3 regions of the Viridibacillus sp. KH_047 genome follow, and region 1 is predicted to be linked to each of the others. Evidence: a T-box and tRNA genes for the amino acid it is inferred to sense, from the RefSeq annotation. Region 1 holds a T-box; the other regions hold tRNA genes.

The links. The T-box of region 1 lies ahead of argS (arginine--tRNA ligase). A T-box ahead of a tRNA ligase gene usually reads a tRNA of that ligase, here a tRNA-Arg.
Region 2: it encodes a tRNA-Arg, which carries the amino acid that the T-box ahead of argS (arginine--tRNA ligase) is inferred to sense. The anticodon was not compared.
Region 3: it encodes a tRNA-Arg, which carries the amino acid that the T-box ahead of argS (arginine--tRNA ligase) is inferred to sense. The anticodon was not compared.

The regions. Positions count from the first base shown of each region.
Region 1 is NZ_CM174479.1:1,744,255-1,754,089, reverse strand. It holds gene AC3IS5_RS08830 (GNAT family acetyltransferase) at 1-141, opposite strand, end outside; gene AC3IS5_RS08825 (protein kinase) at 178-771, opposite strand; gene AC3IS5_RS08820 (NUDIX hydrolase) at 832-1,305, opposite strand; gene AC3IS5_RS08815 (LCP family protein) at 1,853-2,893, shown strand; gene AC3IS5_RS08810 (phosphotransferase family protein) at 3,055-3,939, opposite strand; gene AC3IS5_RS08805 (hypothetical protein) at 4,872-5,375, shown strand; gene AC3IS5_RS08800 (HAD family hydrolase) at 5,443-6,093, opposite strand; gene argS (arginine--tRNA ligase) at 6,118-7,800, opposite strand; T-box leader at 7,910-8,126, opposite strand; gene AC3IS5_RS08790 (MFS transporter) at 9,162-9,835, shown strand, end outside.
Region 2 is NZ_CM174479.1:98,569-108,403, reverse strand. It holds rRNA gene AC3IS5_RS00570 (23S ribosomal RNA) at 1-2,265, opposite strand, end outside; tRNA gene AC3IS5_RS00565 (tRNA-Ala) at 2,362-2,437, opposite strand; tRNA gene AC3IS5_RS00560 (tRNA-Ile) at 2,451-2,527, opposite strand; rRNA gene AC3IS5_RS00555 (16S ribosomal RNA) at 2,624-4,176, opposite strand; tRNA gene AC3IS5_RS00550 (tRNA-Ala) at 4,324-4,399, opposite strand; tRNA gene AC3IS5_RS00545 (tRNA-Pro) at 4,419-4,495, opposite strand; tRNA gene AC3IS5_RS00540 (tRNA-Arg) at 4,500-4,576, opposite strand; tRNA gene AC3IS5_RS00535 (tRNA-Leu) at 4,609-4,697, opposite strand; tRNA gene AC3IS5_RS00530 (tRNA-Gly) at 4,704-4,778, opposite strand; tRNA gene AC3IS5_RS00525 (tRNA-Leu) at 4,803-4,887, opposite strand; tRNA gene AC3IS5_RS00520 (tRNA-Lys) at 4,908-4,983, opposite strand; tRNA gene AC3IS5_RS00515 (tRNA-Thr) at 4,996-5,071, opposite strand; tRNA gene AC3IS5_RS00510 (tRNA-Val) at 5,087-5,162, opposite strand; rRNA gene rrf (5S ribosomal RNA) at 5,172-5,287, opposite strand; rRNA gene AC3IS5_RS00500 (23S ribosomal RNA) at 5,421-8,350, opposite strand; rRNA gene AC3IS5_RS00495 (16S ribosomal RNA) at 8,535-9,835, opposite strand, start outside.
Region 3 is NZ_CM174479.1:353,850-363,684, reverse strand. It holds rRNA gene rrf (5S ribosomal RNA) at 184-299, opposite strand; rRNA gene AC3IS5_RS01925 (23S ribosomal RNA) at 363-3,292, opposite strand; rRNA gene AC3IS5_RS01920 (16S ribosomal RNA) at 3,477-5,029, opposite strand; tRNA gene AC3IS5_RS01915 (tRNA-Gly) at 5,178-5,251, opposite strand; tRNA gene AC3IS5_RS01910 (tRNA-Arg) at 5,278-5,354, opposite strand; tRNA gene AC3IS5_RS01905 (tRNA-Leu) at 5,383-5,469, opposite strand; tRNA gene AC3IS5_RS01900 (tRNA-Lys) at 5,528-5,603, opposite strand; tRNA gene AC3IS5_RS01895 (tRNA-Gln) at 5,623-5,697, opposite strand; tRNA gene AC3IS5_RS01890 (tRNA-Asp) at 5,707-5,783, opposite strand; tRNA gene AC3IS5_RS01885 (tRNA-Glu) at 5,794-5,868, opposite strand; tRNA gene AC3IS5_RS01880 (tRNA-Asn) at 5,872-5,946, opposite strand; gene AC3IS5_RS01875 (SprT family protein) at 6,049-6,504, opposite strand; gene AC3IS5_RS01870 (Tex family protein) at 6,570-8,732, opposite strand; gene sigB (RNA polymerase sigma factor SigB) at 9,052-9,834, opposite strand; gene rsbW (anti-sigma B factor RsbW) at 9,812-9,835, opposite strand, start outside.

The DNA of each region.
Region 1 (9,835 bases):
TTCTTCATATGCCATATAAGCAAACTCATATTTGAGTTGTTCTACTATATGTAAAACAAAGGGCTCCTCATAGCTATATTTCATCAAATCTTTCGCTTCGTTTAACTGATCCCCAGTGTACTTTTTCATGTTGAAATTCAAACGAATCCGCTCATTTCAATTTAACGTTTTGAGTAACTATTGCTTTCCACAAGCATAACAACGTTTATCTTTATCTTGTAGACCATACATGCGCAGTTCCTTTTCAATCCCGCAAGCTCGGCATTTCTCAAAATAGATTTGAGGTAGCTTGCCTGCTTCAGCTAATGGGACCCATTCCGTTTCGTACAAGCTTTTTGTCATACCAAAATCAATTAATACGAGATTACCTTCAGCGTTTAAACCAAAGTTACTGCTATCTTTTAAATCAAAACTATCAAATCTTTGATCGAGCTCTCTTAATAGCGCTCTCAATCTTGGGGAAACCCTACTATCTTCAACTACGTTCAACTCATATGTCTGATTGTTCTTTAACTCTAAACTTTCGTAATAACGTTGTATACAAATATCCTCATTGACATATACCATCTCTGCCAATAAATCTGTAACGTTTCGAGCTTTCATACATTCATATAATTCAATCTCGTTCAATGATTGTTTGTACCCTATCGGATGTAAATGTACTTTTATGACAAACTCATCGACGCGGTATACTTTTCTTGTTGAACCGATGCCGATACAGTTTTCTTCTATACAATAGGGTTGCCAATTTGAAATTATCCTGTTTACCATTTAATCAGTCCTCGCTGTTAGTTGAAATTCGAGATAATTAATGTTCAATATATAAGTCTATTATTCGCTATATAACCTTGATAATAAGTTATATTCCGGATTTACTTCCCATGTTTCATACGGGACAAAAGATTTTGCTCTCATAGCATCGAGGGTGCGAGATTTTTGTTGTGGGCGAGTTATATATTGATCAATATTAGATTCGTTTAATTGAATATATTGGGCTTCTTGAATTTCTTCTGGTTGAATTTTTATTTCGCCGCTAACATACTCTGCTTTAAAAACAACAGATAAAACGTGCTTTGTTGCATTAAAATAGACACCTGTTATGCCAACAGGACGTATTTCAATGCCTGTCTCTTCTAAAAATTCTCTATATACTGCCTTATCTAATGGCTCTCCAACCTCAACATTTCCACCTGGCATTTCCCATGTATCCGAACGCCAATGTGTTCTAAGTAATAATACTTCATCTCTTTCGTTCCTAACTAAGGCTGAAACCGAAATAGTCTGTTTTGGTGGTTCATACTCCAATTGAAATCACCTCAATGTATAAATATTCTTAACTCTTTTCTAATCTTCATGATAAATACTAATTCAATAGTTCGTAGTTTTAGCCAATTACTTCTTTCAATTGACCTATAAGCTCTTTATTTTTTGGTAATCACTTTTAAGTATACACAGTTTATTTTAACCTAATATTTAGTTAATTAGATAGATATATGTAAAAATTAAATTATTAATTTTTACAACTTATAAATAGTAGTTACGTAACCACTGTATGGCTGAGCGTGATTATAATTGAATAAACGGGAACTCTAGCTCTCCATCTATAATTCAGCTCGTCACTGATTTTCCACCTTCTTATTTTTCATTAAAAAGTTAGCGTAGGCTACATTACTTCTTTTCTTCCATCCCTAATGTGATGTTTCACCATTTATAAGTGTGATATAATTTAAATACAATAAAAGTAAAATACTCTAAAGTTATACTTAATAATAGGTTCATAATAATTTTATCTATATTGATGTTAGTTTAAAGAACTATTAATTTTTAGATTAAATTTAGAGAGGAACTTACAATGAGAATGAAAAGAAATACACAAAAAAGGGAGAAATCTAAAAAGAAACTATTAAAAGTAGTCAGAATAGTAAGTATAGCTTTATTCTTAGCCATAATTAGTTATGGTGGTTTTATTTTTATAAAAATGAAAGATGCTTATGTTAGTTCAACAGTTAATTTAGAGAGAACTGGAGATAAATCAGATCTGAGAGAAGACGAAGTGACATTTAATGAAAATCCAATTTCAATATTGTTATTAGGAATTGAAGATTATTCTAGTAAAAAAAAGGATGGTCGAGCAGATACTCAAATGGTTATTACGTTAGATCCTAGTACAAATGTTATAAATATGGTTACTATTCCTAGGGATACAAGGGTCAATATTGAAAATGCAAGGGAATTCTCAGGTATTCATAAATTGAATTCAGCTTATACATATGGAGATATTACAGGATACGGAGCAGTTAAACTTCAAATAGAAACTGTTGAAAAGTTCCTTAACATTCCAATAGATAACTTTATTGCAATTAACTTCGAAGGTTTTCGTGACATAGTTGATGCTCTTGGCGGAGTTTCTATAAATATTAAAACGGGGTTTTGGGAAGAAAATATTTATGATGGATCAAAGATAGAATTTAATGAGGGAAAATCTCATTTAACTGGTGAAGAGTCACTTGCATTTGTAAGGATGCGAAAAAGAGCTGAAAATGCTATTTATTCCCGCGAAGAAAGACAAAGACAGTTCTTAAAAGCAACGATTGATCAAGCAATATCAGCAGGAACAATTTTTAAGATTGGTCAATTAACAGATATTCTTGGCGAAAATGTAGAAACAAATTTGTCGTTAAAAGAAATTTATGCACTGCAAAAAAAATATACAAAATCAACCGATTTATCAATAAAAACGATAGCAATTAAAGGTACAGATAGAAGAGTCGACGGAAGCTACTACTATATACCTGAAGAGAAAAGTCTAAAGAAAGTCAGCAAAAAATTACGTAATATACTCAAGTTAAATAATGAGAAAAATTTCATTACTAATGCTGATTTCGTAGAATAAATAGTATCTGATTGTTATCTTTGATTATTATAAAATTAAACAACCTGTCATCGATGTGAAGTCGGTGACAGGTTGTTTTATGTAAGGGAAGGTGTTCTTCAACTTATTTATTTATTTATTCTGGTCATTTGGTTGATGCACTGTTAGTGGTTTTGAAATAATTACGCCATCGAATTCTTTAAGATATTGATACTTTCATCATAAAAATCCTTATGTTTCACTATCCCTCTCCTACTACACCAAGCAATTGATCCAATAGCATCTAATAAGGAATAGAACGGAAGTATTTTGTCTAAATCAAGGATTGGACGGATACTCTCATAACCCTGCATATAAGCATCACGAGTTCCAGGGTGGTTACTCCAAATATCTCTATTTATTTTAGTGAAATCTATTTCCGTAGAACCTGCTCTTGCACTTTCGAAATCAATGATGCCGGCTACTCCTGTGTCGTTGATTAATATATTGCCTGGACGAAAATCTAGATGCACTAAGCAAGGACCATCTGGTTTGGGTAAAGCTTTGAACAGCTCGTTGAATTTATTTTCACTTTTATCAATGAGCGCTGTAGGTAAGAGTTCCCCACATTGAACTAAGTATTGATTAAATAGATTTTTTATATATAATCTCCAGTCATTTTTCTCAAGATATTGAAAGCCATTTTGTTCTTCATACCCATAGCTTTGGAAACTCACTTCATGAAGCTGTGCATGAGTTAGGCCGATTTGATAAGCAAGTCGAGCGTCAACTTTGCTTGTACAAGGAATACCCTTTATCTCTGAAAGTAGCAAAGCCCCACTATCCGCTTCATCCCCCACCCAATAATCTAACACACGAGGAACAGGCAAATCTGATTCTAGCTTTGTTAGAATCGTATATTCACGGAACAGTTTATCTTTTGTATACGGGATTTTAATATACACATTCTCATTGTTCGTCAGACCGAGCTTATACACCTCTGAACTAAAAGACTCCGGGACATTTTCTATGGATTTGATATTTAATTTAAAATGATCCATTACAGTTTGTAGTTGTGTGCTCTGCATAAAATCCTCCTTTTGTATGTAGTACAGTTTTGATATATACAAATTTAAACAATTCATTCTATATACATTATATCTCAATTAGTTGAAGTATTGGAGTGGATCATTTTTGAGTGGTGATATTGCATGGGGGGGATTGGCGCTACTCGGGTTCTTTTTAGCGCTACTCGCGGGCTTTGGCGCTACTCGCGCTCTTTTTAGCGCTGCTCACGGACTCTTTTGCGCTACTCGGGCTTCTTTTAGCGCTGCTCGGGTTCTCTTTAGCGCTACTCGCGGGCTTTGGCGCTACTCGAGCTCTTTTTAGCGCTGCTCACGGACTCTTTTGCGCTACTCGGGCTTCTTTTAGCGCTGCTCGGGTTCTCTTTAGCGCTGCTCGAGCTCTCTTTAGCGCTACTCGCGGGCTTTGGCGCTACTCGAGCTCTTTTTAGCGCTGCTCACGGACTCTTTGGCGCTACTTGGGCTTCTTTTAGCGCTGCTCGGGTTCTCTTTAGCGCTACTCGCGGGCTTTGGCGCTACTCGAGCTCTTTTTAGCGCTGCTCACGGACTCTTTGGCGCTGCTCGGGTTCTCTTTAGCGCTGCTCGAGCTCTTTTTAGCGCTGCTCACGGGCTCTTTGGCGCTGCTCGGGCTTCCTTTAGCGCTACTCGGGTTCTTTTTAGAGTTACTCGCGGGCTTTGGCGCTGCTCGGGCTTCCTTAGCGCTACTCGTGGGCTCTTTGGCGCTACTCGACTGAACTACTCACCAATCAATCTTATAACTATTTCTATTAATATGGAATTTTTTTGTATCTCTAACCTATCTGTTTTACTCTTTATAAAACGGAAAACGAACATTAATAATAGAAATCCCCCAATCGAAAGGTATTCTTGAATATCTGTAGAATCTTAGTAAAAAGATGACAAGCATAATTCATTAATGATTGATGAGGAGGGATTACTTGAAGCCAGGAAAGATTTTGCTATTTATTTTCGCATTTTTCTTATCAGGATGTGGTTTAAATAATGCTACAAAAGATATTATGCCTGAAGAAATGCCAAGTGACTTTGGTTTTTCAGTTAAATTCGGAGTTGGAAAAAAGAATGAAATTAATACTTTTGAAGGCAAGGTTACAAAGGATTTAGTAGCTGATGGAACTACAACAATAAATCTGCCTCTTACAATAGAAGAAAAGGCGAAAATTTATGAAAAAATGAAAAACATCAATATAATAGGCATGAAAGAATTAGTCCCTAAAACAGAGTGTATGACAAAACCCTATAGTGAAGATGCATGGAAAATCACTATTAATGGTGAAACGCTCACACCATATATTTCTGGAGCATATTGTGAAAAAGCCAATGATGAAAATAAACTGATTGATTTACGAAATTACATACGAAATATAGTTGAAAACAAAGATGAATATAAAAAGCTCCCAGAAACTACAGGTGGATATGAATAATTAGTTGTCTAATAAACAAACGAAAACGCATGGAAGACTATCCAAGCGTTTTCACGTGTTAAATATGTTAATTATTTAATATAGAGTTTAGTTCTTCTATATCACTTACAATATAAGTTGGTTCCTCTAATGCCAATTCCTCTTTACTACCGTACCCATAAAGGACACCGATATTGGCTATGCCTTCCTTCTTTGCCCCTATTAGATCATGTTTACGGTCACCAATCATAATGACTTCACTTTTATCTGGAGAAGATAGTTGTAAAAGCACTTCATGAATTACATCCGCCTTTGCAATTCTAGTACCATCTAAATTACTTCCTACTATTACATCAAAATATTGATCCAATTTAAAATGCTGCAATATTTTCTCAGCAAAGACTGTTGGTTTAGATGTGGCAACAGCTAATGTTTTTCCTTTATTCTTTAAAGTTTCTAGTAGTGTTTCGATTCCAGGATAGACCTCATTTTCATATAAGCCGTGCTGTTGAAATCTTTCACGATAATATCCGATTGCTTCATTTACTTCTTGTTCATTTAAACTGTAATAAGCCTGAAAAGATTCTTGTAAAGATGGTCCAATGAATAAATCTAATTTAAAGTAATCCACCACTTCAATATTCATCTTTTCTAATGCGTATGCGACACTTTTAGTAATTCCGACTTTTGGATCCGTTAATGTTCCATCTAAATCAAATAATATATATTGGTAATTCATTCGTTCCACTCCTCTGAATATTAGCTACATCTCTTCAGGTGCTTGAATTCCTAATAAACGCAATCCTTCTTCAAGCACGATAGCAACACTAGCGCATAACGTTAGTTTTACCTGAATTGTAGCATCATCTTCTAGTATTCTTGTGTGGGCATAATACTTATTAAACGCTCTTGATAATTCGATCAAATACTTGGCAATTTGCGAAGGGTCCGCTAGTTCAAAGGCTTTTGCCACCACTTCTGGAAAACCTTTTACCGAAATGACAACAGGCCAAGCCTCATCAGATAATCCCTCAAATTGACTGAATTCAGTATTGTACTGACCTTTTCGTAAAAGTGAGCAAATCCGTGCATACGTATATTGCACATAAGGACCTGTCTCCCCTTCAAAATTCAACATTTCTTCAAGCGAAAACTCAATATCATTCATACGATGATTTTTTAAATCGTGGAAGATCACTGCTCCTGTTCCTACCACTTTCGCTATCTCTTCTTTTTGCTTTAGGTTTGGATTTTTTTCCTCAATATTCTTACTTGCTAATTGGATAGCCTCATTTAATACTTCTTCAAGTAATACAACTTTCCCTTTACGAGTAGACATTTTCTTGCCGTCTTTTAGCATCATGCCAAACGGAATATGCTGTAACTCTTTTGCCCAACCATACCCCATTGTCTCTAATACGTTAAATAGCTGTTTAAAATGTAGCGATTGTTCATTTCCTACGACATAATATGATTTTGCTGAATTATAAGTTTCATTTCTATATAGAGCTGCAGCTAAATCTCGAGTCGCATATAATGTTGTGCCATCCGTTTTCTTAATCAAACATGGCGGCATATTTTCTAAATTAACGACCATCGCCCCGTCCGATTCTTCAAGAAGTCCCTGTTCAGCCAATAACTCTACAACTCTGTCCATTTTGTCATTATAAAATGCTTCTCCCGCATACGAATCGAACCGTATACCTAGTAATGCATAGACCTGTTCAAATTCCTTTAACGATGCTTCTCTAAACCATTGCCATAATTGCAGTGCTTCTTCATCTCCGTGCTCTAACTTTTTAAACGCTGCACGTGCTTGATCATTCAATGAGTCATCTTGTTCTGCCACTTCATGAAATTTGACATAAATCTTCAATAATTCACGCACTGGAGATTGTTCAATCAGTTCTTTATTCCCCCATAAATGATAGGCAACAATCAGCTTGCCAAATTGAGTACCCCAATCTCCTAAATGATTGATACGTACTACTTCATAGCCATTTTTCTCTACAATATTAGCTACTGCATTACCGATAACTGTTGACCGTAAATGCCCCATTGAAAAAGGTTTTGCAATATTAGGAGATGAAAAATCAATCGTAATCGTTTGACCTTCTCCATGTTTTTGTTGTCCGTATGCAGATTGAGAGGAAACAATGCTAGATAATACCCCTTTCGAGATTTCCGATTGCTTAAGAAAAATATTCACATACCCACCAACAGCTTCAACCTTTTCTATAATGTCATTGTTAACCTTATCACTTAATTCTTTGGCTATTATATTTGGTGATTTGCGGAAAATTTTTGCTAATGAAAAGCAAGGAAAAGCATAATCACCTAAATGTGCATACTTCGGCTTTTCGATTGTTTGTTCAATTTCACTCTTTGCTAAATGACCTTCTACTACTTCAAATAATGAATTGACTATCAATTGTTTGTCTTTCATTCTATTTTCCCCCTCAAATAATAAAATACATTGTGCATTCAAAGCTAAGTTCAGTTGATATTCTGCCGTAATGGTACGAAAAAGCAATAAAAAAAGCCCCCGTCTCAAAACAAGAGACGAGAGCATAGATCCCGTGGTACCACTCTAGTTGCCACAAAATGTGACCACTTTCCATTGTTAACGAGGTGACTCCCCGATCTTTTCTACTGCTATTTCAAAAAGTTTCTCCAAAGTGCGCTTCATTCATGATCCATGTATTAGGCTCCCACCATCCCTAACTCGCTTGACATTTCCCCATAAACTACTCTCTTTATCAAAGAATTTTTTTATTAAATTGTTACTATGGTATATTTAATTTGTAAATAAGTCAATGTTTGAGAAAAAAATATAACTATTAATTTATTTTTACATAAAAATTTAGAACCAATTTCTGGTATAAATCAAAATTTTAATAAAAAATCCAACTAATTGTCATAGAATTTTCAATTAGTACTTAGTCATAATACTTTATTACAAAATCACAAAAAACACACTCGAATTCCTCGAATTTATCCTCTTTAATATTCTTTCATTTTAGATGAGTATTTCAAACCAATTTCTTTTCATGTTTGGCAATAGTCAATTCAATTGCATCTATTTGAGAAAACTTTTTGTCTAACACTTTCCTATTTATAAAATCTACAAAGCTCTTATTTATTTCATTCTTTCCTATATAAATAACAAGAATTTGGACGTCAATGCATCAAGTTGATCTGATTATCAACTTGATGCAGATTAAACCTCTCCACCTTTTGCTTTAGAAAAATAACATTCCGCTATTTTTCACATACCTATTAATTTAGTCTCCAGCATATTACCTAGTCATAATACCAACCATTAAAATGCTTGCAGCAAATTCTATTAATTAAATGATGGTCTCGTACAAACTCCTAAAAAATACAAGTCTGTTTTTCTCTAAAACTAAGAAATTCATATTATTGACACAAATATTTTAATCGTATACTATTGAGACGTAAAGTAACTTGAAGTCAAAAAGTTACCATGTTTAAAACGGTGCAGGAGGTAGAACTAGGTATTTACGTTCATGAGTAATAGAGTTTCAAATCAAAGTAAAAATTAATTGATTAAGAAGTACTCAAAACTACATAATCATTTTGAGTCCTTATAAATTTTTTTACGAAGACTATTATGTCATGAAAATATTTAAAGGGTATTTTATTTTTTAATGCTTTCTATAAATCTCATTAATGAGATTTTGGGGAATAGAAAGTAAAATTAGACAAGCTCAAGTATTTTACTGAATAAGCAGTCTGATAAGGTAAGTATATAGGTTAAAAAAACAAGAAAAAGAGGTACAATACGTGAGCACAAATAACAAAAAAATCCACTACGCATGGTGGATATTATTAGGTTTATCTATTATGGTCGGTTTGGCTAAAGGCGGAATCATGACTGCAGGTGGGTTATTCTTAACTCCAGTAACAGAAGATTTAGGTATGGGTATGGGAAGTCTAACACTTTACTTTAGTATTTCTTCTATTGTTACTATGATTTTCTTACCATTTGCTGGTAAGATCATTGCTAAGTATGATATTAGAACAGTTTTAGTAACAGCAGTTATTTTACAAGCGGGTTCGTTCGCAATGTTTGGTTTAATGAATTCTGTTTGGGGTTGGTACTTATTCTGTATCCCAATGTCAATCGGTTCAATTTTTGTAACTCAAATCGCAGGTCCAGTATTAATCAACAACTGGTTTAAAAAACATAACGGTTTAGCAATCGGTATCATGGTTGCATCTGGTGGTATTTTCGGAGCTATCTTACAACCTATGGCTGGTAATTTAATTTCAAGTGAAGGTTGGAGAATGACTTACTTCATCCTTGGCGGAATTGTAATAGCAATCGTTGTGCCAATCGTAATATTAATAATTAGAATGTCTCCTAAACAAAAAGGTTTACAACCATTAGGTTTAGAAGTTGAAATCAATAAAACTGAAGATGCTTCTTCTGTTAAAGTTGAATCTAATACTAACAC
Region 2 (9,835 bases), 1.6 Mb from region 1:
CTGACACTGTCTCCTACCCCGCTAAGGGGCATGGGTTAGAAGTTCAATACATCTAGGGTAGTATCCCACCAACGCCTCCTCCGAAGCTGGCGCTCCGGAATCTCTGGCTCCTACCTATCCTGTACAAGATGTATCAAAATTCAATATCAGGCTACAGTAAAGCTCCACGGGGTCTTTCCGTCCTGTCGCGGGTAACCTGCATCTTCACAGGTACTATAATTTCACCGAGTCTCTCGTTGAGACAGTGCCCAGATCGTTACGCCTTTCGTGCGGGTCGGAACTTACCCGACAAGGAATTTCGCTACCTTAGGACCGTTATAGTTACGGCCGCCGTTTACTGGGGCTTCAATTCGCACCTTCGCTTGCGCTAAGCACTCCTCTTAACCTTCCAGCACCGGGCAGGCGTCAGCCCCTATACGTCACCTTACGGTTTTGCAGAGACCTGTGTTTTTGCTAAACAGTCGCCTGGGCCTATTCACTGCGGCTCTCTCGGGCTTTCACCCTACTAGAGCACCCCTTCTCCCGAAGTTACGGGGTCATTTTGCCGAGTTCCTTAACGAGAGTTCTCTCGCACACCTTAGGATTCTCTCCTCGACTACCTGTGTCGGTTTGCGGTACGGGCACCTTTTACCTCGCTAGAGGCTTTTCTTGGCAGTGTGAAATCAGGAACTCCGGACATACGTCCTCGTCATCACAGCTCAACGTTATAGAAATGGGATTTGCCTCATTTCACGCCTCACTGCTTGAACATGCATAACCAACAGCATGCTTACCCTATCCTACTGCGTCCCCCCATTGCTCAAATGGTAAATAGGTGGTACAGGAATATCAACCTGTTGTCCATCGCCTACGCCTATCGGCCTCGGCTTAGGTCCCGACTAACCCTGAGCGGACGAGCCTTCCTCAGGAAACCTTAGTCATTCGGTGGACGGGATTCTCACCCGTCTTTCGCTACTCATACCGGCATTCTCACTTCTAAGCGCTCCACCAGTCCTTCCGGTCTGACTTCACAGCACTTAGAACGCTCTCCTACCACGGACATCTAAGATGTCCATCCACAGCTTCGGTGAATTGTTTAGCCCCGATACATTTTCGGCGCAGCGTCACTCGACCAGTGAGCTATTACGCACTCTTTAAATGATGGCTGCTTCTGAGCCAACATCCTGGTTGTCTAAGCAACGTCACATCCTTTTCCACTTAACAATTACTTTGGGACCTTAGCTGGTGGTCTGGGCTGTTTCCCTTTTGACTACGGATCTTATCACTCGCAGTCTGACTCCCGTGCATAAATCACTGGCATTCGGAGTTTGTCTGAATTCGGTAATCCGGGATGGACCCCTAGTTCAAACAGTGCTCTACCTCCAGGATTCTCTATCACGAGGCTAGCCCTAAAGCTATTTCGGAGAGAACCAGCTATCTCCAGGTTCGATTGGAATTTCTCCGCTACCCACACCTCATCCCCGCACTTTTCAACGTACGTGGGTTCGGGCCTCCAGTAAGTGTTACCTTACCTTCACCCTGGACATGGGTAGATCACCTGGTTTCGGGTCTACAACCACATACTCATTCGCCCTATTCAGACTCGCTTTCGCTACGGCTCCGTCTTCTAAAACTTAACCTCGCATGTAATCGTAACTCGCCGGTTCATTCTACAAAAGGCACGCTATCACCCATTAACGGGCTCTAACTACTTGTAGGCACATGGTTTCAGGATCTATTTCACTCCCCTTCCGGGGTGCTTTTCACCTTTCCCTCACGGTACTGGTTCACTATCGGTCACTAGGTAGTATTTAGCCTTGGGAGATGGTCCTCCCAGATTCCGACGGAATTTCACGTGTTCCGCCGTACTCAGGATACACTCAAGAGAGAATGAACTTTCAACTACAGGGCTGTTACCTGCTCTGGCGGGCCTTTCCAGACCGCTTCATTTAACTCATTCCTTTGTAACTCCATATAGAGTGTCCTACAACCCCAAGAGGCAAGCCTCTTGGTTTGGGCTATTCCCGTTTCGCTCGCCGCTACTCAGGGAATCGATTTTTCTTTCTCTTCCTCCAGGTACTTAGATGTTTCAGTTCCCTGGGTCTGCCATCAAGACGCTATGTATTCACGTCAAGATACTGCTCCATTACGAACAGTGGGTTCCCCCATTCGGAAATCTCCGGATCAAAGCTCACTTACAGCTCCCCGAAGCATATCGGTGTTAGTGCCGTCCTTCTTCGGCTCCTAGTGCCAAGGCATCCGCCATGCGCCCTTAATAACTTAACCTAAAAGTTAGTTATTAAGCCTAAAAAACTTAATAATAAAAAATGTGTTACTTAATTTGCTTCAATGTCGTTTTATCCAGTTTTCAAAGAACAATATTGGTGGAGCCTAGCGGGATCGAACCGCTGACCTCCTGCGTGCAAGGCAGGCGCTCTCCCAGCTGAGCTAAGGCCCCAAAAAAAGAAAAATGGTGGGCCTAAATGGACTCGAACCATCGACCTCACGCTTATCAGGCGTGCGCTCTAACCAGCTGAGCTATAGGCCCCTTTTTCGGAAAAATATAAGGTTTTTATGAACCTTCAAAACTGAACGCAAGACGTTAATCGACAGATCCAAGATCTGTTTCCGTAATTATCCTTAGAAAGGAGGTGATCCAGCCGCACCTTCCGATACGGCTACCTTGTTACGACTTCACCCCAATCATCTATCCCACCTTCGGCGGCTGGCTCCATAAAGGTTACCTCACCGACTTCGGGTGTTACAAACTCTCGTGGTGTGACGGGCGGTGTGTACAAGGCCCGGGAACGTATTCACCGTGGCATGCTGATCCACGATTACTAGCGATTCCGGCTTCATGTAGGCGAGTTGCAGCCTACAATCCGAACTGAGAACGATTTTATGAGATTAGCATACCCTCGCGAGTTAGCGACTCTTTGTATCGTCCATTGTAGCACGTGTGTAGCCCAGGTCATAAGGGGCATGATGATTTGACGTCATCCCCACCTTCCTCCGGTTTGTCACCGGCAGTCACCTTAGAGTGCCCAACTTAATGATGGCAACTAAGATCAAGGGTTGCGCTCGTTGCGGGACTTAACCCAACATCTCACGACACGAGCTGACGACAACCATGCACCACCTGTCACCAATGTCCCCGAAGGGAAAACTCTATCTCTAGAGCGGTCATTGGGATGTCAAGACCTGGTAAGGTTCTTCGCGTTGCTTCGAATTAAACCACATGCTCCACCGCTTGTGCGGGCCCCCGTCAATTCCTTTGAGTTTCAACCTTGCGGCCGTACTCCCCAGGCGGAGTGCTTAATGCGTTAGCTGCAGCACTAAGGGGCGGAAACCCCCTAACACTTAGCACTCATCGTTTACGGCGTGGACTACCAGGGTATCTAATCCTGTTTGCTCCCCACGCTTTCGCGCCTCAGTGTCAGTTACAGACCAGAAAGTCGCCTTCGCCACTGGTGTTCCTCCAAATCTCTACGCATTTCACCGCTACACTTGGAATTCCACTTTCCTCTTCTGCACTCAAGTCTCCCAGTTTCCAATGACCCTCCACGGTTGAGCCGTGGGCTTTCACATCAGACTTAAGAAACCACCTGCGCGCGCTTTACGCCCAATAAATCCGGACAACGCTTGCCACCTACGTATTACCGCGGCTGCTGGCACGTAGTTAGCCGTGGCTTTCTAATAAGGTACCGTCAAGGTACGTTCAGTTACTAACGTACTTGTTCTTCCCTTACAACAGAGTTTTACGATCCGAAAACCTTCATCACTCACGCGGCGTTGCTCCATCAGACTTTCGTCCATTGTGGAAGATTCCCTACTGCTGCCTCCCGTAGGAGTTTGGGCCGTGTCTCAGTCCCAATGTGGCCGATCACCCTCTCAGGTCGGCTATGCATCGTTGCCTTGGTAGGCCGTTACCCCACCAACTAGCTAATGCACCGCGGGCCCATCTAGTAGTGACAGCCGAAACCGCCTTTCAGCATTTTGCCATGTGACAAAATGGATTATTCGGTATTAGCCCCGGTTTCCCGGAGTTATCCCAATCTACTAGGTAGGTTGCCCACGTGTTACTCACCCGTCCGCCGCTAAATCAGAAGAAGCAAGCTTCTTCATCATTCGCTCGACTTGCATGTATTAGGCACGCCGCCAGCGTTCGTCCTGAGCCAGGATCAAACTCTCCATAAAAGTAGTTTGAAAGCTCATTAGCTTTGCTAGCGTATCATCCGAAGATGATATCTATTTTTGTTTTGATCCACCAACAGAGTTGATGTCCAAAAACATTTATTGATTAACGTCTTGCATGTTCAGTTTTCAAGGTTCATAAGATATATATGGTGGAGCCTAGCGGGATCGAACCGCTGACCTCCTGCGTGCAAGGCAGGCGCTCTCCCAGCTGAGCTAAGGCCCCGTGTGAGTATAAGTAATAATGGTCGGGAAGACAGGATTCGAACCTGCGACCCCTTGGTCCCAAACCAAGTGCTCTACCAAGCTGAGCTACTTCCCGTTAATGGCGCGCCCGGCAGAAGTCGAATCCACAACCTTCTGATCCGTAGTCAGACGCTCTATCCAATTGAGCTACGGGCGCATATATTATCACTTGTATTAAATTAAAAGAAATGGTGCCGAGGACCGGAATCGAACCGGTACGGTAGTCACCTACCGCAGGATTTTAAGTCCTGTGCGTCTGCCAGTTCCGCCACCCCGGCATATTTTGGAGCGGAAGACGAGGTTCGAACTCGCGACCCCCACCTTGGCAAGGTGGTGTTCTACCACTGAACTACTTCCGCAATATGCTGATAAACTTAAAATTATGGTGCGGGTGAAGGGAGTCGAACCCCCACGCCTTGCGGCGCTAGATCCTAAGTCTAGTGCGTCTGCCAGTTCCGCCACACCCGCATATAATGTTTTTTAAAAAATGGTGAGCCATGTAGGATTCGAACCTACGACCCTCTGATTAAAAGTCAGATGCTCTACCAACTGAGCTAATGGCTCATATAAAATGAATGGTGCCGGCGAAAGGAGTCGAACCCTCGACCTACTGATTACAAGTCAGTTGCTCTACCAACTGAGCTACACCGGCAATGTTTATTAAAAATGGTGGAGGATGACGGGATCGAACCGCCGACCCCCTGCTTGTAAGGCAGGTGCTCTCCCAGCTGAGCTAATCCTCCATATTGTTCGCCTAGCAACGTCCTACTCTCACAGGGGGAAACCCCCAACTACCATCGGCGCTAAAGAGCTTAACTTCCGTGTTCGGCATGGGAACGGGTGTGACCTCTTTGCTATCGTCACTAGACTATTTTTAAGACAAGAATTATTATATCACTTCACTTCTTTAAAAGCAAGTGTTTTTTTTAAAACTTTTTTTAAAAAGTTTTTCTTGTTCTCTCAAAACTGGATAAATTACATTGAAGTTTATTAAGTAAAATTTGGTTAAGTCCTCGATCTATTAGTATTCGTCAGCTCCGTATGTCGCCACACTTCCACCTCGAACCTATCTACCTCATCGTCTTTGAGGGATCTTACTTACTTGCGTAATGGGAAATCTCATCTTGAGGGGGGCTTCATGCTTAGATGCTTTCAGCACTTATCCCGTCCACACATAGCTACCCAGCGATGCCCTTGGCAGAACAACTGGTACACCAGCGGTGTGTCCATCCCGGTCCTCTCGTACTAAGGACAGCTCCTCTCAAATTTCCTACGCCCACGACGGATAGGGACCGAACTGTCTCACGACGTTCTGAACCCAGCTCGCGTACCGCTTTAATGGGCGAACAGCCCAACCCTTGGGACCGACTACAGCCCCAGGATGCGATGAGCCGACATCGAGGTGCCAAACCTCCCCGTCGATGTGGACTCTTGGGGGAGATAAGCCTGTTATCCCCGGGGTAGCTTTTATCCGTTGAGCGATGGCCCTTCCATGCGGAACCACCGGATCACTAAGCCCGTCTTTCGACCCTGCTCGACTTGTAGGTCTCGCAGTCAAGCTCCCTTATGCCTTTACACTCTACGAATGATTTCCAACCATTCTGAGGGAACCTTTGGGCGCCTCCGTTACTCTTTAGGAGGCGACCGCCCCAGTCAAACTGCCCGCCTGACACTGTCTCCTACCCCGCTAAGGGGCATGGGTTAGAAGTTCAATACATCTAGGGTAGTATCCCACCAACGCCTCCTCCGAAGCTGGCGCTCCGGAATCTCTGGCTCCTACCTATCCTGTACAAGATGTATCAAAATTCAATATCAGGCTACAGTAAAGCTCCACGGGGTCTTTCCGTCCTGTCGCGGGTAACCTGCATCTTCACAGGTACTATAATTTCACCGAGTCTCTCGTTGAGACAGTGCCCAGATCGTTACGCCTTTCGTGCGGGTCGGAACTTACCCGACAAGGAATTTCGCTACCTTAGGACCGTTATAGTTACGGCCGCCGTTTACTGGGGCTTCAATTCGCACCTTCGCTTGCGCTAAGCACTCCTCTTAACCTTCCAGCACCGGGCAGGCGTCAGCCCCTATACGTCACCTTACGGTTTTGCAGAGACCTGTGTTTTTGCTAAACAGTCGCCTGGGCCTATTCACTGCGGCTCTCTCGGGCTTTCACCCTACTAGAGCACCCCTTCTCCCGAAGTTACGGGGTCATTTTGCCGAGTTCCTTAACGAGAGTTCTCTCGCACACCTTAGGATTCTCTCCTCGACTACCTGTGTCGGTTTGCGGTACGGGCACCTTTTACCTCGCTAGAGGCTTTTCTTGGCAGTGTGAAATCAGGAACTCCGGACATACGTCCTCGTCATCACAGCTCAACGTTATAGAAATGGGATTTGCCTCATTTCACGCCTCACTGCTTGAACATGCATAACCAACAGCATGCTTACCCTATCCTACTGCGTCCCCCCATTGCTCAAATGGTAAATAGGTGGTACAGGAATATCAACCTGTTGTCCATCGCCTACGCCTATCGGCCTCGGCTTAGGTCCCGACTAACCCTGAGCGGACGAGCCTTCCTCAGGAAACCTTAGTCATTCGGTGGACGGGATTCTCACCCGTCTTTCGCTACTCATACCGGCATTCTCACTTCTAAGCGCTCCACCAGTCCTTCCGGTCTGACTTCACAGCACTTAGAACGCTCTCCTACCACGGACATCTAAGATGTCCATCCACAGCTTCGGTGAATTGTTTAGCCCCGATACATTTTCGGCGCAGCGTCACTCGACCAGTGAGCTATTACGCACTCTTTAAATGATGGCTGCTTCTGAGCCAACATCCTGGTTGTCTAAGCAACGTCACATCCTTTTCCACTTAACAATTACTTTGGGACCTTAGCTGGTGGTCTGGGCTGTTTCCCTTTTGACTACGGATCTTATCACTCGCAGTCTGACTCCCGTGCATAAATCACTGGCATTCGGAGTTTGTCTGAATTCGGTAATCCGGGATGGACCCCTAGTTCAAACAGTGCTCTACCTCCAGGATTCTCTATCACGAGGCTAGCCCTAAAGCTATTTCGGAGAGAACCAGCTATCTCCAGGTTCGATTGGAATTTCTCCGCTACCCACACCTCATCCCCGCACTTTTCAACGTACGTGGGTTCGGGCCTCCAGTAAGTGTTACCTTACCTTCACCCTGGACATGGGTAGATCACCTGGTTTCGGGTCTACAACCACATACTCATTCGCCCTATTCAGACTCGCTTTCGCTACGGCTCCGTCTTCTAAAACTTAACCTCGCATGTAATCGTAACTCGCCGGTTCATTCTACAAAAGGCACGCTATCACCCATTAACGGGCTCTAACTACTTGTAGGCACATGGTTTCAGGATCTATTTCACTCCCCTTCCGGGGTGCTTTTCACCTTTCCCTCACGGTACTGGTTCACTATCGGTCACTAGGTAGTATTTAGCCTTGGGAGATGGTCCTCCCAGATTCCGACGGAATTTCACGTGTTCCGCCGTACTCAGGATACACTCAAGAGAGAATGAACTTTCAACTACAGGGCTGTTACCTGCTCTGGCGGGCCTTTCCAGACCGCTTCATTTAACTCATTCCTTTGTAACTCCATATAGAGTGTCCTACAACCCCAAGAGGCAAGCCTCTTGGTTTGGGCTATTCCCGTTTCGCTCGCCGCTACTCAGGGAATCGATTTTTCTTTCTCTTCCTCCAGGTACTTAGATGTTTCAGTTCCCTGGGTCTGCCATCAAGACGCTATGTATTCACGTCAAGATACTGCTCCATTACGAACAGTGGGTTCCCCCATTCGGAAATCTCCGGATCAAAGCTCACTTACAGCTCCCCGAAGCATATCGGTGTTAGTGCCGTCCTTCTTCGGCTCCTAGTGCCAAGGCATCCGCCATGCGCCCTTAATAACTTAACCTAAAAGTTAGTTATTAAGCCTAAAAAACTTAATAATAAAAAATGTGTTACTTAATTTGCTTCAATGTCGTTTTATCCAGTTTTCAAAGAACAAGGTTTTGAAGATCATTTTACAATGAGCCTTCAAAACTGAACGCAAGACGTTAATCGACAGATCCAAGATCTGTTTCCGTAATTATCCTTAGAAAGGAGGTGATCCAGCCGCACCTTCCGATACGGCTACCTTGTTACGACTTCACCCCAATCATCTATCCCACCTTCGGCGGCTGGCTCCATAAAGGTTACCTCACCGACTTCGGGTGTTACAAACTCTCGTGGTGTGACGGGCGGTGTGTACAAGGCCCGGGAACGTATTCACCGTGGCATGCTGATCCACGATTACTAGCGATTCCGGCTTCATGTAGGCGAGTTGCAGCCTACAATCCGAACTGAGAACGATTTTATGAGATTAGCATACCCTCGCGAGTTAGCGACTCTTTGTATCGTCCATTGTAGCACGTGTGTAGCCCAGGTCATAAGGGGCATGATGATTTGACGTCATCCCCACCTTCCTCCGGTTTGTCACCGGCAGTCACCTTAGAGTGCCCAACTTAATGATGGCAACTAAGATCAAGGGTTGCGCTCGTTGCGGGACTTAACCCAACATCTCACGACACGAGCTGACGACAACCATGCACCACCTGTCACCAATGTCCCCGAAGGGAAAACTCTATCTCTAGAGCGGTCATTGGGATGTCAAGACCTGGTAAGGTTCTTCGCGTTGCTTCGAATTAAACCACATGCTCCACCGCTTGTGCGGGCCCCCGTCAATTCCTTTGAGTTTCAACCTTGCGGCCGTACTCCCCAGGCGGAGTGCTTAATGCGTTAGCTGCAGCACTAAGGGGCGGAAACCCCCTAACACTTAGCACTCATCGTTTACGGCGTGGACTACCAGGGTATCTAATCCTGTTTGCTCCCCACGCTTTCGCGCCTCAGTGTCAGTTACAGACCAGAAAGTCGCCTTCGCCACTGGTGTTCCTCCAAATCTCTACGCATTTCACCGCTACACTTGGAATTCCACTTTCCTCTTCTGCACTCAAGTCTCCCAGTTTCCAATGACCCTCCACGGTTGAGCCGTGGGCTTTCACATCAGACTTAAGAAACCACCTGCGCGCGCTTTACGCCCAATAAATCCGGACAACGCTTGCCACCTACGTATTACCGCGGCTGCTGGCACGTAGTTAGCCGTGGCTTTCTAATAAGGTACCGTCAAGGTACGTTCAGTTACTAACGTACTTGTTCTTCCCTTACAACAGAGTTTTACGATCCGAAAACCTTCATCACTCACGCGGCGTTGCTCCATCAGACTTTCGTCCATTGTGGAAGATTCCCTACTGCTGCCTCCCGTAGGAGTTTGGGCCGTGTCTCAGTCCCAATGTGGCCGATCACCCTCTCAGGTCGGCTATGCATCGTTGCCTTGGTAGGCCGTTACCCCACCAACTAGCTA
Region 3 (9,835 bases), 1.4 Mb from region 1:
TCTTATGAATAAAACTAGACTTTAGGAATGATTCTACTAAACCATCACCACTGAGACATGCAATAAAACCAGTCAAACTTATAACAATATAAAAAATTATATTCAATGATATATAAATCTTATATACATTATGTTTTGAAAAATAAAAAAGCACAACTGATTAAATCAGCTGTGCTTTAATTTGCCTAGCAACGTCCTACTCTCACAGGGGGAGACCCCCAACTACCATCGGCGCTAAAGAGCTTAACTTCCGTGTTCGGCATGGGAACGGGTGTGACCTCTTTGCCATCATCACTAGACTATATTAGAGAACTTGTTCTCTCAAAACTGGATAAATTACATTGAAGTTTGTTAAGTAAAATTTGGTTAAGTCCTCGATCTATTAGTATTCGTCAGCTCCGTATGTCGCCACACTTCCACCTCGAACCTATCTACCTCATCGTCTTTGAGGGATCTTACTTACTTGCGTAATGGGAAATCTCATCTTGAGGGGGGCTTCATGCTTAGATGCTTTCAGCACTTATCCCGTCCACACATAGCTACCCAGCGATGCCCTTGGCAGAACAACTGGTACACCAGCGGTGTGTCCATCCCGGTCCTCTCGTACTAAGGACAGCTCCTCTCAAATTTCCTACGCCCACGACGGATAGGGACCGAACTGTCTCACGACGTTCTGAACCCAGCTCGCGTACCGCTTTAATGGGCGAACAGCCCAACCCTTGGGACCGACTACAGCCCCAGGATGCGATGAGCCGACATCGAGGTGCCAAACCTCCCCGTCGATGTGGACTCTTGGGGGAGATAAGCCTGTTATCCCCGGGGTAGCTTTTATCCGTTGAGCGATGGCCCTTCCATGCGGAACCACCGGATCACTAAGCCCGTCTTTCGACCCTGCTCGACTTGTAGGTCTCGCAGTCAAGCTCCCTTATGCCTTTACACTCTACGAATGATTTCCAACCATTCTGAGGGAACCTTTGGGCGCCTCCGTTACTCTTTAGGAGGCGACCGCCCCAGTCAAACTGCCCGCCTGACACTGTCTCCTACCCCGCTAAGGGGCATGGGTTAGAAGTTCAATACATCTAGGGTAGTATCCCACCAACGCCTCCTCCGAAGCTGGCGCTCCGGAATCTCTGGCTCCTACCTATCCTGTACAAGATGTATCAAAATTCAATATCAGGCTACAGTAAAGCTCCACGGGGTCTTTCCGTCCTGTCGCGGGTAACCTGCATCTTCACAGGTACTATAATTTCACCGAGTCTCTCGTTGAGACAGTGCCCAGATCGTTACGCCTTTCGTGCGGGTCGGAACTTACCCGACAAGGAATTTCGCTACCTTAGGACCGTTATAGTTACGGCCGCCGTTTACTGGGGCTTCAATTCGCACCTTCGCTTGCGCTAAGCACTCCTCTTAACCTTCCAGCACCGGGCAGGCGTCAGCCCCTATACGTCACCTTACGGTTTTGCAGAGACCTGTGTTTTTGCTAAACAGTCGCCTGGGCCTATTCACTGCGGCTCTCTCGGGCTTTCACCCTACTAGAGCACCCCTTCTCCCGAAGTTACGGGGTCATTTTGCCGAGTTCCTTAACGAGAGTTCTCTCGCACACCTTAGGATTCTCTCCTCGACTACCTGTGTCGGTTTGCGGTACGGGCACCTTTTACCTCGCTAGAGGCTTTTCTTGGCAGTGTGAAATCAGGAACTCCGGACATACGTCCTCGTCATCACAGCTCAACGTTATAGAAATGGGATTTGCCTCATTTCACGCCTCACTGCTTGAACATGCATAACCAACAGCATGCTTACCCTATCCTACTGCGTCCCCCCATTGCTCAAATGGTAAATAGGTGGTACAGGAATATCAACCTGTTGTCCATCGCCTACGCCTATCGGCCTCGGCTTAGGTCCCGACTAACCCTGAGCGGACGAGCCTTCCTCAGGAAACCTTAGTCATTCGGTGGACGGGATTCTCACCCGTCTTTCGCTACTCATACCGGCATTCTCACTTCTAAGCGCTCCACCAGTCCTTCCGGTCTGACTTCACAGCACTTAGAACGCTCTCCTACCACGGACATCTAAGATGTCCATCCACAGCTTCGGTGAATTGTTTAGCCCCGATACATTTTCGGCGCAGCGTCACTCGACCAGTGAGCTATTACGCACTCTTTAAATGATGGCTGCTTCTGAGCCAACATCCTGGTTGTCTAAGCAACGTCACATCCTTTTCCACTTAACAATTACTTTGGGACCTTAGCTGGTGGTCTGGGCTGTTTCCCTTTTGACTACGGATCTTATCACTCGCAGTCTGACTCCCGTGCATAAATCACTGGCATTCGGAGTTTGTCTGAATTCGGTAATCCGGGATGGACCCCTAGTTCAAACAGTGCTCTACCTCCAGGATTCTCTATCACGAGGCTAGCCCTAAAGCTATTTCGGAGAGAACCAGCTATCTCCAGGTTCGATTGGAATTTCTCCGCTACCCACACCTCATCCCCGCACTTTTCAACGTACGTGGGTTCGGGCCTCCAGTAAGTGTTACCTTACCTTCACCCTGGACATGGGTAGATCACCTGGTTTCGGGTCTACAACCACATACTCATTCGCCCTATTCAGACTCGCTTTCGCTACGGCTCCGTCTTCTAAAACTTAACCTCGCATGTAATCGTAACTCGCCGGTTCATTCTACAAAAGGCACGCTATCACCCATTAACGGGCTCTAACTACTTGTAGGCACATGGTTTCAGGATCTATTTCACTCCCCTTCCGGGGTGCTTTTCACCTTTCCCTCACGGTACTGGTTCACTATCGGTCACTAGGTAGTATTTAGCCTTGGGAGATGGTCCTCCCAGATTCCGACGGAATTTCACGTGTTCCGCCGTACTCAGGATACACTCAAGAGAGAATGAACTTTCAACTACAGGGCTGTTACCTGCTCTGGCGGGCCTTTCCAGACCGCTTCATTTAACTCATTCCTTTGTAACTCCATATAGAGTGTCCTACAACCCCAAGAGGCAAGCCTCTTGGTTTGGGCTATTCCCGTTTCGCTCGCCGCTACTCAGGGAATCGATTTTTCTTTCTCTTCCTCCAGGTACTTAGATGTTTCAGTTCCCTGGGTCTGCCATCAAGACGCTATGTATTCACGTCAAGATACTGCTCCATTACGAACAGTGGGTTCCCCCATTCGGAAATCTCCGGATCAAAGCTCACTTACAGCTCCCCGAAGCATATCGGTGTTAGTGCCGTCCTTCTTCGGCTCCTAGTGCCAAGGCATCCGCCATGCGCCCTTAATAACTTAACCTAAAAGTTAGTTATTAAGCCTAAAAAACTTAATAATAAAAAATGTGTTACTTAATTTGCTTCAATGTCGTTTTATCCAGTTTTCAAAGAACAAGGTTTTGAAGATCATTTTACAATGAGCCTTCAAAACTGAACGCAAGACGTTAATCGACAGATCCAAGATCTGTTTCCGTAATTATCCTTAGAAAGGAGGTGATCCAGCCGCACCTTCCGATACGGCTACCTTGTTACGACTTCACCCCAATCATCTATCCCACCTTCGGCGGCTGGCTCCATAAAGGTTACCTCACCGACTTCGGGTGTTACAAACTCTCGTGGTGTGACGGGCGGTGTGTACAAGGCCCGGGAACGTATTCACCGTGGCATGCTGATCCACGATTACTAGCGATTCCGGCTTCATGTAGGCGAGTTGCAGCCTACAATCCGAACTGAGAACGATTTTATGAGATTAGCATACCCTCGCGAGTTAGCGACTCTTTGTATCGTCCATTGTAGCACGTGTGTAGCCCAGGTCATAAGGGGCATGATGATTTGACGTCATCCCCACCTTCCTCCGGTTTGTCACCGGCAGTCACCTTAGAGTGCCCAACTTAATGATGGCAACTAAGATCAAGGGTTGCGCTCGTTGCGGGACTTAACCCAACATCTCACGACACGAGCTGACGACAACCATGCACCACCTGTCACCAATGTCCCCGAAGGGAAAACTCTATCTCTAGAGCGGTCATTGGGATGTCAAGACCTGGTAAGGTTCTTCGCGTTGCTTCGAATTAAACCACATGCTCCACCGCTTGTGCGGGCCCCCGTCAATTCCTTTGAGTTTCAACCTTGCGGCCGTACTCCCCAGGCGGAGTGCTTAATGCGTTAGCTGCAGCACTAAGGGGCGGAAACCCCCTAACACTTAGCACTCATCGTTTACGGCGTGGACTACCAGGGTATCTAATCCTGTTTGCTCCCCACGCTTTCGCGCCTCAGTGTCAGTTACAGACCAGAAAGTCGCCTTCGCCACTGGTGTTCCTCCAAATCTCTACGCATTTCACCGCTACACTTGGAATTCCACTTTCCTCTTCTGCACTCAAGTCTCCCAGTTTCCAATGACCCTCCACGGTTGAGCCGTGGGCTTTCACATCAGACTTAAGAAACCACCTGCGCGCGCTTTACGCCCAATAAATCCGGACAACGCTTGCCACCTACGTATTACCGCGGCTGCTGGCACGTAGTTAGCCGTGGCTTTCTAATAAGGTACCGTCAAGGTACGTTCAGTTACTAACGTACTTGTTCTTCCCTTACAACAGAGTTTTACGATCCGAAAACCTTCATCACTCACGCGGCGTTGCTCCATCAGACTTTCGTCCATTGTGGAAGATTCCCTACTGCTGCCTCCCGTAGGAGTTTGGGCCGTGTCTCAGTCCCAATGTGGCCGATCACCCTCTCAGGTCGGCTATGCATCGTTGCCTTGGTAGGCTGTTACCCCACCAACTAGCTAATGCACCGCGGGCCCATCTAGTAGTGACAGCCGAAACCGCCTTTCAGCATTTTGCCATGTGACAAAATGGATTATTCGGTATTAGCCCCGGTTTCCCGGAGTTATCCCAATCTACTAGGTAGGTTGCCCACGTGTTACTCACCCGTCCGCCGCTAAATCAGAAGAAGCAAGCTTCTTCATCATTCGCTCGACTTGCATGTATTAGGCACGCCGCCAGCGTTCGTCCTGAGCCAGGATCAAACTCTCCATAAAAGTAGTTTGAAAGCTCATTAGCTTTGCTAGCGTATCATCCGAAGATGATATCTATTTTTTTGTTTTGATCCACCAACAGAGTTGATGTTCAAAAACATTTATTGATTAACGTCTTGCATGTTCAGTTTTCAAGGTTCATAAATTATATTGGAGCGGGTGAAGAGAATCGAACTCTCGACAACAGCTTGGAAGGCTGTGGTTTTACCACTAAACTACACCCGCGTTGAAATTATAATTTTTAAAAAATATGGCGCGCCCGGCAGAAGTCGAATCCACAACCTTCTGATCCGTAGTCAGACGCTCTATCCAATTGAGCTACGGGCGCATATCGTATATTATATATTGTAAGTGTTTGGTGCGGTCGAGAGGACTTGAACCTCCACCGAGTAAACCTCGACTAGGCCCTCAACCTAGCGCGTCTGCCATTCCGCCACGGCCGCATTTTAATTGACGTGTAGGTTATATTATATCACCTTAAAACATAATGTCAAGTTAAAATGGTGAGTCATGCAGGATTCGAACCTGCGACCCTCTGATTAAAAGTCAGATGCTCTACCAACTGAGCTAATGACTCGTAGCTTGAAGAATGGAAATGGCTGGGGTACCTGGATTCGAACCAGGGCATGACGGAATCAAAATCCGTTGCCTTACCGCTTGGCTATACCCCAAAAAGTAAATGGCGGTCCGGACGGGACTCGAACCCGCGACCTCCTGCGTGACAGGCAGGCATTCTAACCAACTGAACTACCGGACCATATAAAATTTGGTGACCCCTACGGGATTCGAACCCGTGTTACCGCCGTGAAAGGGCGGTGTCTTAACCGCTTGACCAAGGGGCCATATGGCTCCGAAGGTAGGACTCGAACCTACGACCGTCCGGTTAACAGCCGGATGCTCTACCACTGAGCTACTTCGGAAAACATGTTGCATTTTGTTACATTTTGTCGTCATCACCTTGTCGACTTTTATTATTATAGACAGGTATTCAGAAAAGGTCAAGCGTTTTTCTAAAAAAACTTTTAACCATTTTCCTTGATGCGCCCTGAACACTTGCTACAACGGTATTTAGAAGGGTTCATTCTTTTTTTCCTAACATAGTTTGTACCGCATTTTACACATATATAGGTATAACTTTTATTAGAGCTTCTTCCCTTTATACCTGTTAAATTAGAACAGTATCTAGGAGCATTCGTGTTCTTTAATAGAATGCGGAAATCTGCATCACGATGTTTATACCCCTTTCCTTCTATATGAAGATGATAATGACATAGCTCATGACGAATAATTCCTTCTACTTCCTGTATACCGAACTTTTCAAAGGATTTCGGGTTAATCTCTATATTATGTGATTGTAATAAGTATCTACCGCCAGTAGAACGTAATCGCTTATTAAAATAGGCTTGATGTCTAAAAGGCTTATGGAATACGTTTATAGAGATTTCTATTACAAGGTTTTGTAGTTCTTCATCTGTCATATTATCCTTCCCTTTCTTCTATAAAATAAACCTCGCTTTAATGCGAGGTTTATTTTTCTGCTATTTTAATCGATTTGTTTTGCTGGGGGAAGCATAGTTAATGCAATTCTCCCTTTATCTTTCTCAATCTTTTCTACCCATACTGTTACAATGTCACCAAGAGCTACTACATCTAAAGGATGTTTTACATAGCCGTTTTTTAATTTAGAAATATGGACAAGACCATCTTGTTTAACACCAATATCGACAAATGCACCGAAATCCACTACGTTGCGTACTGTCCCTTGCATCTCCATTCCTGGTTGCAAATCTTCCATTTTCAAAATATCTTTCTTCAACAATGGTTGCGGGAAGGCATCGCGTGGATCACGTGATGGTTTCATCAATGTATCAATGATATCTTTTAATGTTACTTCTCCTACATCCCACTGCGAGCTTAAAGTTGAAATATCTAAGTTAGCTAGCGCTTGTTCAGCCTCCGCTGTTCCTAGTTGTTCCTTCTTAATAGAAGCTACTTCGAGTAGTTTGTTTGCTAGGTCATAACTCTCTGGGTGAATGCCCGTTGCATCCAATGGGTTTTTCGCTTCAGAAATTCGTAAGAAACCGATTGCTTGTTCATACGTTTTAGCCCCTAGGCGCGGAATTTTCTTCAACTGTGTACGAGCTGTAAATTTCCCATTTTCACCACGAACTTTAACAATGTTTTCTGCAACTGTTTTTGATAACCCCGATACATATTGTAAAAGTGAAGATGATGCAGTATTCACATCTACACCAACTTGGTTAACAGCTGTTTCAACAATGAACGTTAAAGAGTCTGCAAGCTTCTTCTGAGATACGTCATGTTGATATTGCCCCACACCTACTGCTTTCGGTTCAATTTTCACAAGCTCAGCCAGCGGATCTTGTAATCTTCTCGCAATTGAAACGGCACTGCGTTGCTCAACTTGCAAATCCGGAAACTCTTCCCGCGCTACTTCCGATGCGGAATATACACTTGCTCCAGCTTCATTAACAATAACAAACGCAGTTTCACTATTTAACTCTTTCAAACATTCTGCTACAAACTGCTCTGACTCGCGGGAGGCTGTCCCATTACCAATAGCGATAATAGATATCGGATACCTTTGCAATATATCCTTGAATACCTTTTTAGCTTGAACAGGATCTGCTTTTGGCGGATGTGGATAGATAACAGAGATTTCAAGCATTTTACCCGTGTCATCCACTACAGCCAATTTACAACCCGTTCGATATGCTGGGTCCAGTCCCAATACAAAGCGATCTTTTAGTGGCGGTTGTAATAACAGATTACGTAAATTTTCAGAGAAAATATGAATCGCTTGAGCCTCCGCCTTCTCCGTCAACTCTCCACGCAATTCTCTTTCAATTGAAGGTTGAATTAATCGTTTGTAAGCATCTTCAATGGCTAATTCAACTTGTTTAGCTGCTGGTGAGGATGTACGCGGAATCCATTCTGTACACATCAATTGATGAACACGCTCTACTGGTACAGCTATATTAATTTTCAAAATGTCTTCTTTTTCACCGCGATTAATAGCTAATATGCGGTGAGGAACAATTTTATTAATTGGTTCTTCGTATTCATAGTACATTTCATAAACTGATTTTTCGTCCAAATTTTGATCTTTCACTGCGGAAAGAATCTTGCCATTTTGCCATGATAGTTTACGAATTTTCTCACGAATAGCAGCATCATCTGCAAAACGCTCTGCTAAAATATCGCTAGCACCTTGCAATGCTTCCTCAACTGACTCCACATTCTCATTGATATATGGTGCAGCTAAATCAGCTAGTGAAGTTGCCGCAAATTTCATCAATTCATCCGCTAAAGGCTCTAACCCTTTTTCTTTAGCGATTGTCGCTTTTGTTCTACGTTTTTGTTTATAGGGACGATATAAGTCTTCCACTCGTTTTAAAATGGTTGCCGCCTCTATATCTTTTTTAAGTTCTTCAGTTAGTTTACCTTGTTCATCGATAAGGCGAAGCACTTCTTCTTTTCGTTGTTGTAGTTGTTGTAAATAATGATAACGGTCTTCGATTGCTTTAATTTGGACTTCATCAAGTGAACCAGTTGCTTCTTTACGATAGCGCGCTATAAACGGCACCGTATTTGAACCTTCTAGCAATTCGATAACCGATTCTACTTGTTTTGGTCGGATGCTAAGTTCTTTCGAAATTAATTGCTGCATTTTTTTGTTGTCCATTCAGTCACAACCTTTCTCTATCCTATTTATATTATCATATAGGTAATTATAAAAACCTTTGTCACGTTGCATTGCATCACCTTAAATTCTATTATTTCACAATAAATAAAAAGCCTACTCCAAAAGAGCAGACTCCTAACATCAAAGTTTCTATTGTTATTTTGGCTTTCGCCAACCATCACCGCTTTAATAAGGTGTCCAGTCTTCCAACGCCGCGCCATTTTATTACTTCGAGTATGGCATAGATAGGGATTCTTGTATTACATAAACCTGTATTTATAACTATCATTAAACCATTATTCTAATCTAAATTGAATTTTTAATGGATACTACTGGTGGTACCAACAGCCTCTTGTAGCTTTTTTATCGCTTTCCTCTGTAATCTAGAAACATGCATTTGAGAAATCCCCAGACTTTCTCCTGCTTCTTTCTGACTTAATTGATCCAAATATGTAAGCTGGATGATATGCTTTTCTTTTTCTGTTAAAACCGCCATAGCTTCAGCCACTATCATACGTCGATTTGTTTTTTCATACCCCTCATCTTCATCACCAACAATATCGAAAAGGGTCATAGAACTACCATCTGAATCGGATTCCATCGTATAATCCATCGACAATGCTTGATAACCCCGTCCCATCTCCATTTCTTCTAATACTTCTTCTTCTTCAACTCCCAAGTACTCCGCAATTTCATTTACACGCGGGGAACGTTGGAATTCTATTGTCAGTTGTTCTACTGCGGACTTGATACGTGGCCCAAGCTCTTTAATACGCCTTGGCACATGGACATCCCATGATTTATCGCGTAAAAAACGCTTTATCTCACCGATGATTGTAGGAACTGCAAAAGCTTCAAAGTTACGACCAAAAGACACATCAAATCTTCTAATAGCCCCAAGTAACCCAAGCATACCTACTTGGACAATATCCTCGTGGTAAGAACCACCTTTTGAATACTTTCTTGCAAGCGACTCAACTAAGTATTTATATTGTAAAACCAAATTGGTTTGCGCTTCATTATCTTCATTTTCTTGATATCTATTAATCCATTCTATAACTTGTTCTTTTGAGGCTGATTTAGAGGGTGATTTTTTCCACATT